DNA from 3 places in the Pseudoalteromonas sp. 2CM41L genome. Region 3 is predicted to be linked to each of the others. Evidence: predicted binding sites of a transcription regulator. Region 3 holds the regulator's gene; each other region holds the start of a gene.
The links. The regulator LexA, encoded in region 3, represses DNA repair genes until DNA is damaged. The targets are predictions, from matches to a motif close to TACTGTATNNNNATACAGTA.

Region 1 (3,284 bases), on a different contig from region 3:
ACCTTAGAAGTAGCGAAGAACAAAGGTTTTGTATGTTCTGTGGTACTGAGCTGTTAAATAAATCGACATTTGAAGAGCTTACTAGTAAAAAAATTGATGAGCTACCTTTAACTAATTGGTTAAAAAACAAAATAACAGAGGAAACAAGAATAGAGACTATTGCTGATATTTTATTCGAGGTAAATCCTGCTCAAGAGTTGAGGAAAGCTAAAGGGGTGGGGGAAAAAAAAGCTACTCGTGTGATTCAAGAAGCAACTAGAATTATGGAGGAGTTTCTTTCCTAATGTCTAAAAACAAAAAAAACTTAAATATAAAAGTATCGGGTGAATCACCAACGGTAAAATTAAATACCTCTGGCTTATTCAGGTCTCACTCAATTCAAAATGAATCCCCTATTGACACATACATTAAAAGAAATAAGGCACTTTTAATCAAGTTGGGTTCTTTGGATAGAGATGGTCACATTGATGCATCAACGGACAGCCATTTATATAATCTTTTTTTATTAGGTATGGTTTCAAATGTAGAGTCATTCTTTAGGTGCTTATTAAGAGAGTTAATTCTCATTGACAAGCTTTCATATGAGCAGTGCCTAGAGCAGCAACTTACATACGCAGCGGCAATGCATCACAATGCCAAGCTGTTACCAGAAGCTCTGCTTGAGCAATGTACATTCATTTCTCTTAAAAACATAAAAGAGACAACTAAGAATTACCTAAATATTAGTATAAATGACTCTCCACTACATAAAGAACTTGTTGAATGCATAAAAAGTTTTGAGCAACTATGTCAGATACGACATTGTATTGTTCACAGGGCAGGGCTATTGGGATCGAAAAACGCTATAAAATTAGGTATAGAACAGCACAAAAGCTTCTTTGAAAATCCTATCTATTTAGACCTAAATTTTTTACAAGAATCAAACGCCATATGCCTTAACTGTGTACGCAACTATAACAACTTTATTTTTAACACCGTTTTAGCTAGATACGTTGAGTCCAATAAAAGCAATATCACGTGGAATTACAATATCGATAGAAAATGGTTTAAGAAGTATTACGATCAATTCAATTCTGAAGAGCTAAACCTTGATGCGCAAAGGCGAGGAACAAAACATTACTCTGCAAAAGTCGCTTACGATGAGCTACGTAATCACTATGACATTGCTCATCATTGACTCATGAACGCCTCTAATTGCTCTCACGACTTTAATTCAAGTGGAGTAACTTTAACTCAACGAGGAGCTTGAACATAGAAATATTAATCTTGAGCTCACTTAGTAGAGTTAAAGTCCTAACTCGGAAATGTCCAATAACGAGTTTGTCTAACCGTGCGCTCCTCGCTCATAAACGCCTTACTACATTTTTAACTTAAGATAACTTAGCTTGTGGGGAACTCTTTTAATATGTGCTACAACATTCAACCGCAATGCATACCGTATTAAATCAAGAAAAATAAAGTATGGAATATTAATTTAGGATCTTTATTTAGTGTTTCAATTAGTTTAAGCCTAAAACTAAATTCCAAACCTTATGAGAAAAACCCAAATAAGGAACAACAATGCCATCGCTACAAGCCTTGCCACATATAGCTCTTTATTCCAGATGTGTGAAAAACCATTCCAAAACTGAATGAGAAAGAACATAAAACCATTAATTGTATAAAAAATAACAAAAAACGCTTGCACACAACAACTGTATAAACTACTGTATACATGTACTGTATATAAACCCAGTGAGTGAGACCTATGCTACAGCCAATTACCGTAAGAACCGTTAAAAGCTACCAACAACATAATGAAAGTGAGTCGGTAAACCTAATAAAAGTAGAAGATGAAATTTCTGCTACGTTTGAAATGCTAAAAGTGTTGCACCAATACAATAGCTCTAACGCGTGGACCTTACTGATTGCGCCCGACCATGTGCCTAGTAAAGCCTTGCTAGATAGCTGCTCTATAGATACCAGCAAACTGCTTGTAATAAGACAAAAGCATTTAGTAAATTTAGAGTATGTGCTTAATTCAGCACTTCATAATGGTAACTTTGCAGCCATAATCACGTGGACCGATATAGTAAGTGAGCAGCAGCTTGTTAATTTATCACTTAATTTAAACAAAAGAAGCGCTAAGCTATTTTGCTTTACTAAAAAAACCAGCACTACAGCAATATCACTTACTCAATAAGCTTGGTAAAATACATTTTTAATTTATGTTAATTAGTATTTTATGAGTGTAACCAGTACTAGCGCTTGCTTATGCAACAGTCAGCTTAATTATGGAGACTGTTGCCAGCCTTATCATCTTGATATAAAAACCCCAGCAACACCTGAGCAACTAATGCGTTCGCGCTTTAGTGCTTATGCATTAAAAAATGCATCTTATGTATTTAAAACTTACGCCAAAGAAAAACAAGCACAAAACCCAGTAAATGAAATTGCTGACTTTGCCAATAGCTGCCGCTTTGTAAAATTAGTTGTGCGCGATACGCAGCAAAGTGATGAGCGAGGTTATGTTGCCTTTAACGCGTATTATTTTTACCAAAACTTATATTGTGAGTTGGATGAGAAATCAGACTTTATAAAAGAGGACGGTGAATGGCGTTATTTAGAGGGTATTATTAATCCGGTCGCCGATATAAAAGTTGCCAGAAACGACCCCTGCCCATGTGCAAGCGGTAAAAAATATAAAAAGTGTCACAGTGTATAAAATAAGCTAAACACTTAGCATAAAAATAGCTTTTTATTTAAGCGCTACTCTATACCACTAAACATGTTAATAACTGCCATAAACAAAAAATGGACCATCTAGGTCCATTTTCTACAATATTGCTATTGGTTTATTCATCATCATCTAGATCGAACGATTCACGCTGCGCAGGTCTAGCTAAAATCTCAACATAGAATGAAGTAAGCGCCTGCTTTTCGATTTCGCTGATCTTGTTGTTAATTTCAGCTACGTGAACGACTTCGGCATCATCGGCACTTGTGCCAAACTTACAGTCAAACGCCCAGTAATCAGCTTCAACAGGTAGCGTTTTATTGCGCTCTCTTTTCAAATATTTTTTCACTTCATGCTTTGCAGCATCAACCATACGAGGGTATTTGATTTTCTCATGATTTAGCGTGAATGTTTTCTTCATTACGTTCCTAATTACCTTGATTTAATGATAATGGCACTCAAGTCATACCATTTGCAGCCATTATAGCAATTGCATTTAATTTGTGGATGCTTTTTTTAAACAAAAAAAGAATTGTTCTATTTTATTGCATAACCGATTATTAAATAT
Region 2 (3,284 bases), on a different contig from region 3:
ACTGGTTTGTGCGCCCAGTGCTAAATGTTGTTCAAGGGCTGATTCTAAGCCTGCGCCTTTTAACATCGCTAAAATTGCATCATGGCGTTTATTAATTTGCGCATCAATAAGCGCAAAATTGTGCTCGTAGTATTTATTTAAGCGCTCGTAACGTGCGGCAAAAGTGATTGGCGTTAGAAGGCTGGCGTGTTTGTTTTTCGGATCTTCATCTACAAGTGGTTCATGAAACTCGCCTTTGTCTTGATTAACAGGCGACTCAAGTTGTTCTTCTAGTTTTATTGTCTCTTTACTAATAGATGCGGGGAGGGATTCAATCATACCTTGCAAAAGTGCTTGCTTTTGCTCTAGTACAGCAAGTTGTTCTAATTGCTTAGCGTGCAGTGCTTTTTGTTCTTGGACCTGCTTTTGCCACACTTGTTGTTTATCAATTTGGCTTTGTTCTATGTCGGTAATTTTATTTGTTTGGCTATAAACACGAAAACTAGAAATACCGACCCAAGTAATAGTGCCTAAAATAAGCAGTACTGTAAAAAGCTGAAACCAAGGCGCCAAAACAACATGCTTAACTTCGCCATTTTGACGAATAAGCAACTGACGGGCTGGGAAAAATTTTTGGTAAAAAGACTTAATAAATACTGACATGGCACATAAACACTCGCTATTAACCGGATTAATGTATCAATTTCAGTCTAAAAAGCCAGAAAAAATTTGTAACTGTTCAAAAATTAATAAAAAAGGGCTGCTATTTAGTAGCAGCCCTTTATTTAAAATAGTCACAAATTAGCTAGCTTGTTGCTCATCGTTATCTTTTATTAATGCTACGTTGTCGGCTTTTTTAGCTTTAGCTGTACCTTTTGTTGTGGGCTCTTTTGCGCCTTTTAACACCGCCATAAAGTCATCTTTACTCTTTGCAATTTCAAGCGCAAGCGATTCAACCTGTTGCTCGCTCAGTGGCACATCTACTTTTTCCAGCATTACTTCAAGCGATTCTGCTATATCGAGCATTTTGTCATAGGCATCCGCTTCTTTTTTAGTAGTAAACGTCATTCGCTCAACTCCGTTTCGTTCTACAACATATTTAACAACAACAGCCATGATCTCTCCTGCTTGATTGCGTGGTAATGTGGTTACTGACCCATAGGTCACTGTTTTTATATACAGTAAATGTTTGTGTGTAAAATTGCAAGCATTCGGTGCATTTTTAGCTTGTCATCAATTTGACAAAAAAGCGTAACTTTACTTTAGTTAAGCAATCACTTGTTGTACCAGCTGCATTTTAGGTTTTCGGATTTAGGTGATTATGCACTGGAAATAATATAAGTGATGCGCGTTGCTCCTTATTTAACATTATTTCCTCAAATAAAAATTAAGCACATGTTTAAAGCCAAATTAGCAGTTTAACTATAACGCTTTGGTATAAACAAAAATAAGGAATAACAAATGAAAAATCTATTAACGCTACTTATTATTAGCTTTTTAAGCTTTAGCGCGTTTACCCACGCTAACCCTGTTGAAGATAAGCCTATGGTTGAAATGCCGCAAGCGCCGGTTATTAATATTAATAGTGCCGATTCAGAAATGCTGGCCAAGTTGCCTGGTATTGGTAAGAAAAAAGCGCAGGCTATTGTTGATTACAGGGTTGAAAATGGTGAATTTTCCCAGCTGAGCGACTTAACTAACGTAAAAGGAATAGGTAAAAAGCTTGTAGCTAAACTAGAAGGAAAAGTGTCTTTATAATAGGCAGGGCGCTAAGCGCCCTGTGAATACTGCTCAAGTGCTTTGGCTAAATATTTTTTAGCGAAGTTTATTTCAATCGGGGTTGTTAAAAGCGGGTAACACAGGCCACCTAAAATTAAAAAGGGAATGAGTTCCCACCCTTTAAAAACAGTAAATAATAAAAACAATGGGCTGAGCAATATCAGCTTTACTATTCTTAATAACACTCTATCGGTAGCAGGTAGCATACTTAGCGCAATAGCAACAATGGCTTGTCGCTGCCTCACTTTAAGGTGCTTTAGTTCAGGCAGCTGACTGGTAAAAAACGTAAACATATTAAATAGTCTTTTTAGTAAGTAAGCGAGTGGTAACAATTACAAAAAGCGTGATAGTAAATAACGCAAATAGTATTTCCATCCATGCTGGCATACTTAATCCCGCAAATTGCCAATCGATATTACCGCAATCCCCTGTGGCTTGAAAAAAGCTTGGGATCCATTCATGCAATGGCATAAATAAAGGAAAGTTTGGCTCAAACTCACAGCTAAATGCAAAGGGATCGGTGGTTGTTTGCATTTCAATGTGCTCACGCGCAATAAAGTAACCCCACACACTTGATACACCCCACACTAAATAAGCGATAGCGCGTACTAATTTACTTTGTGGTTTAGTTGCGCCAATAATGCCTGCCCCTAATAAGCCTAATACCGCAGTTCGCTGGTAAATACACATAATGCATGGAGCAAGTCCCATCTGGTATTGAAAAAACAGTGCGGTGACTTCTAATAAAAATACAATGCCTGTAAATAGTAGCCATGGAGTACGTTGAGTAGGGAGTTGTGCTAGCCAGTTCATAAAAAATCCGCATTGAAATAAGACTTTGAATTATGTACTAGGATAAAGTAACGAGCAACAAAAAGGGTAAAAAAGCTACCGAAGTCGCTTTTTTTAAGATGAAATTAATAAGCGGTTATGGCCAATCCTATTTAGGGAAAGGTTAAGCTTAATTTGCTAAGTGAACAAGCAATATAAGATTGGTTCGCTAAAAAGGCTTGTTTAAACGTTACAGTTAACAGGCTCTGCTGTATGCGACTTTTAAATGTGCTTGCTGCCGCACACGGGAATTATTGTAGTAATGTAATGGTTAAGCAAAAACAGCAATGGTATTAATGTACCTACTATGAATAGGGTTAATTTATTTAGCGAATTAGGCCTAATTTAAGCATGTTTAATTTTATTATTTACTATTGCGAAATTTTCAGCGGTTGGTTGGCACTTATATCAACGAGTTTACTTGTTAGTTATATTTCATCTGGTACAATCTGTCAGTTATTCGTATAAAACGATGAGTTGTGATTAATTCGAGTGGGAATTGAATGAGAATTTTTAAAGCTAAAAGCCCAGCAGGATTTGCTGAAGAGTATATAGTTGAATCTATCTGGAACGGCGATTTCCCTCCAGGTTCAATTCTACCTGCAGAGCGTGAGCTTTCTGAGTTAATTGGTGTAACCAGAACAACCTTACGTGAAGTACTGCAACGTTTAGCACGCGATGGCTGGCTAACTATT
Region 3 (3,284 bases):
ACAGCGGTTTTATGAGTATTGCTATTAGCAATGCGCGCGGCTTTTTGTTTGCTCATGCCTTCATCTCGAAGCGCATCGTACTGATCGTCGTTTTTAATTTGCGGGCCATGATCTACCATAATTGTCCTCCTGAAGCGTTTAATTACACAGAGTGTGTATAACTTTCATACATAAACGGTAAAATTAAGCGTAACTAGCCTAACCCGTTTTATAAGGCAAATTAGGTGCCAATGGCGTTTAAACAGGTATTTTCTATTAATAAAGCCATGTTTAGCGCTTAGTTGATTTGGTATAAAAGTAAAACTGCGTTAAAGTTTGCGATGAAACTATAAGAGGGTAAAAAGCAGACAATGTCGGAAATTCAATTTTTAAATGTAGATCTAGAGCTTGAGTCTAAACAAGATATTAGCGCCCTGGTGGCAGACTTAAAGAAAAACGCGATGGTTTTGCATTATGACAAAGACGAATATCGTCAATTGGCGCGTATTGAAGCCTCAGGTGATATAACCACGCCAGACAAAGCAATCAACCACTTATGTGAATTAATAGAGTCGTGTTCACGTAATGCGCTTAAGCAGTGGCTAAGCTGTTCGCGCAGAACGTTTGATATAGGCTTTGAGTCGGGCACGTCACCTAAGTGTTTTAACCAAGCTCTACATGCAGATACACTGCTACGTATATCTGCCATTGGCGCTGGTATGGAAATAACAATTTACCCTATCGAAAAGTAGCCATAGTTAATTATTTGCGCTCGACAACCGCTGCGGTCATTTTTGATACGCAGCAAAGCTCGCCGCGGCTATTGGTTATTTTTATTTCCCATACAGAACTGCGCTTACCAATATGAAATGCACGAGTAACGGCGGTTAAAGTGCCATTTCGAGAGGCCTTTAGGTGGCTGGCGCTAATTTCCTGTCCAACACAATAAAATTTTGTAAAGTCCACGACAAAGTTAGCGGCGTAGCTTGCTACGGTTTCGGCAAGTACCACATTTGCGCCACCATGTACCATACCAATAGGATTATGATGCTCAGGAATAGCAGGCATGGTAGCCACCAGGTAATCATCTCCTATTTCGGTTATTTCTATGCCCATGGTTTTCATTAGCGTGCCTTGGCCGTTTATTCCCTCATCTAACTGTTTGCAAAGCTCTAATGTAATGGGTTGATGCCAAATACTCATAATTACTCCTTTATATTGAAAGCAAATTTATAGCATTTTAAATACTGAACGTCTGTAATTACCTAAAATTTATCCAGGTGCGGTGTATTTAGCTATTTTAAAGCACAATTTAAATTTGCGATTTTTATTTAACTGTATATACTCACAGTTAAATGTACTGTATGGAAAACCAGTTGTATGCGACCATTAACTAAACGCCAAGCTCAAATACTCGAACTAATAAAAGTTTTTATTAAAGACACTGGTATGCCTCCTACACGTGCCGAAATTGCGCAAACACTCGGTTTTAAAAGTGCCAATGCCGCAGAAGAGCACTTAAAAGCGCTTGCCAAAAAAGGTGTTATTAAAATGAAACCAGGCGCAAGCCGTGGTATTCAATTGGTTGAAGAAGAAGAGCCTGAGCAACTAGGGCTACCATTAATAGGTAGAGTTGCAGCGGGTTCGCCTATTTTGGCGCAAGAACATGTTGAGAGTCACTGTAAAATAGACCCACTTATGTTTAAACCAGCCGCCGACTTTTTACTGCGTGTTAACGGCATGAGTATGAAAGATATAGGTATTATGGATGGCGACTTACTTGCTGTGCACCGTACTCAAACAGCAGAAAACGGCCAAGTTGTGGTTGCACGAGTAGATGAAGACGTAACCGTAAAACGCCTAGAAAAAGCAGGTCGAAAAGTATTATTACACGCCGAAAACGAAGAGTTTACGCCAATTGAAGTAGACCTTGAAAACGAATCTTTTAATATTGAAGGGTTAGCCGTTGGCGTAATAAGAAATGCCGATTGGATGTAATTTTTAACTATTTTTAAGTAATATCTATAAATGCGCACTTTTTAGTGTGCATTTTTGTTTTAAAAACAAACCTTCCGCCATCTCAAAACGCCCTAAAATTATTTAGGCTGTAAACTTTTTTTCACTCATACTTTTATCTTCCTAAGCGTGTTACATCCCTTAATTTTGCTCGTATCTTGGCTGTTAAATAACAATTTAATACGCCGTCATTTAGTCAATTTTAAAATATCACTTGATTGTTTTTTATACTAAAACTTGCTTGTTGTACGTTTTTTAGCTAATCATTAATGTGCTGGACTAACAATAACTCACAGCTTTTTAGTTATGAGAACACACAATATACACAAACCTTTTGTTGTCCTAGCGATACCAATCAAAAATAAGATTGGTTAAAAAATAAAAATAACGAATTGGCGTTTAAGCCGTATGCCTCTTCGCTTTGCATTCGCAATAGCATCAAAGGAGCCGTCACATGGGTAAACTGACCTCTACCTTGTGGCTTGTGTTGATTATGTTCCCGCAGCAAGTGCTGGCTAATAGCCAATACAATATGCGCAAGGGCGTAACCGATATAAGTAATAATGTATATCAGCTACACATGACCATATTTTTAATATGTTGTGTGATTGGGGTGATAGTGTTCGCAATAATGTTTTGGGCACTGATTCATCACCGTAAATCTAAAGGGGCAGTTCCTGCCCAATTTCATGAAAGTACCAAAGTAGAAATTCTTTGGACTGCCATTCCGTTTGTTATTTTAATTGCCATGGCAATCCCTGCCACTAAAACCCTCATTGCGATGGAAGATGCCAGTAAGGCTGACTTAACCATTAAAATTACAGGGTCACAGTGGAAGTGGCATTATGAATATATGGGCGAAGACGTAGAGTTTTACTCTATTTTATCTACCCCTCAAGACGAAATAGCCAACCTTGCTAATAAAAACCCTAATTATTTACTTGAGGTTGATAAACCTTTAGTACTGCCAATTAATCGAAAGGTGCGTTTTTTAATGACCTCTGATGATGTTATCCACTCTTGGTGGGTACCCGATTTTGCCGTTAAAAAAGATGCCAATCCGGGGTTTATCAACGAAACGTGGACCAACATTAACGAAGAAGGTATTTACCGAGGACAGTGTGCAGAGCTGTGCGGTAAAGATCATGGTTTTATGCCCGTGGTGGTTGAAGCTAAATCGCAAGAGGATTTTAACGCATGGCTTGCAGATGCTAAGCAAGCTAAGCAAAAAGCCGCACTTGCTGATGCAGCATTGCTTGAGACAACAATTCCTAAAGAAGAGCTAATGA

Region 1: MTF64_RS04925 (SulA-like leucine-rich domain-containing protein) is a predicted target of LexA. The motif match lies at 1,705-1,724, and genes of this name have one in related genera.
Region 2: MTF64_RS08105 (YebG family protein) is a predicted target of LexA. The motif match lies at 1,144-1,163, and genes of this name have one in related genera.

The regions. Positions count from the first base shown of each region.
Region 1 is NZ_JALNTN010000003.1:760-4,043, reverse strand. It holds gene MTF64_RS04935 (hypothetical protein) at 1-284, shown strand, start outside; gene MTF64_RS04930 (hypothetical protein) at 284-1,177, shown strand; gene MTF64_RS04925 (SulA-like leucine-rich domain-containing protein) at 1,748-2,182, shown strand; gene MTF64_RS04920 (YchJ family metal-binding protein) at 2,225-2,704, shown strand; gene MTF64_RS04915 (DUF6172 family protein) at 2,835-3,137, opposite strand.
Region 2 is NZ_JALNTN010000004.1:280,306-283,589, reverse strand. It holds gene MTF64_RS08110 (M23 family metallopeptidase) at 1-642, opposite strand, end outside; gene MTF64_RS08105 (YebG family protein) at 781-1,095, opposite strand; gene MTF64_RS08100 (ComEA family DNA-binding protein) at 1,441-1,737, shown strand; gene MTF64_RS08095 (DUF6170 family protein) at 1,749-2,051, opposite strand; gene dsbB (disulfide bond formation protein DsbB) at 2,053-2,571, opposite strand; gene fadR (fatty acid metabolism transcriptional regulator FadR) at 3,093-3,284, shown strand, end outside.
Region 3 is NZ_JALNTN010000013.1:33,554-36,837, forward strand. It holds gene MTF64_RS14540 (Rho termination factor N-terminal domain-containing protein) at 1-122, opposite strand, end outside; gene MTF64_RS14545 (hypothetical protein) at 351-731, shown strand; gene MTF64_RS14550 (hotdog fold thioesterase) at 742-1,182, opposite strand; gene lexA (transcriptional repressor LexA) at 1,360-1,977, shown strand; gene coxB (cytochrome c oxidase subunit II) at 2,450-3,284, shown strand, end outside.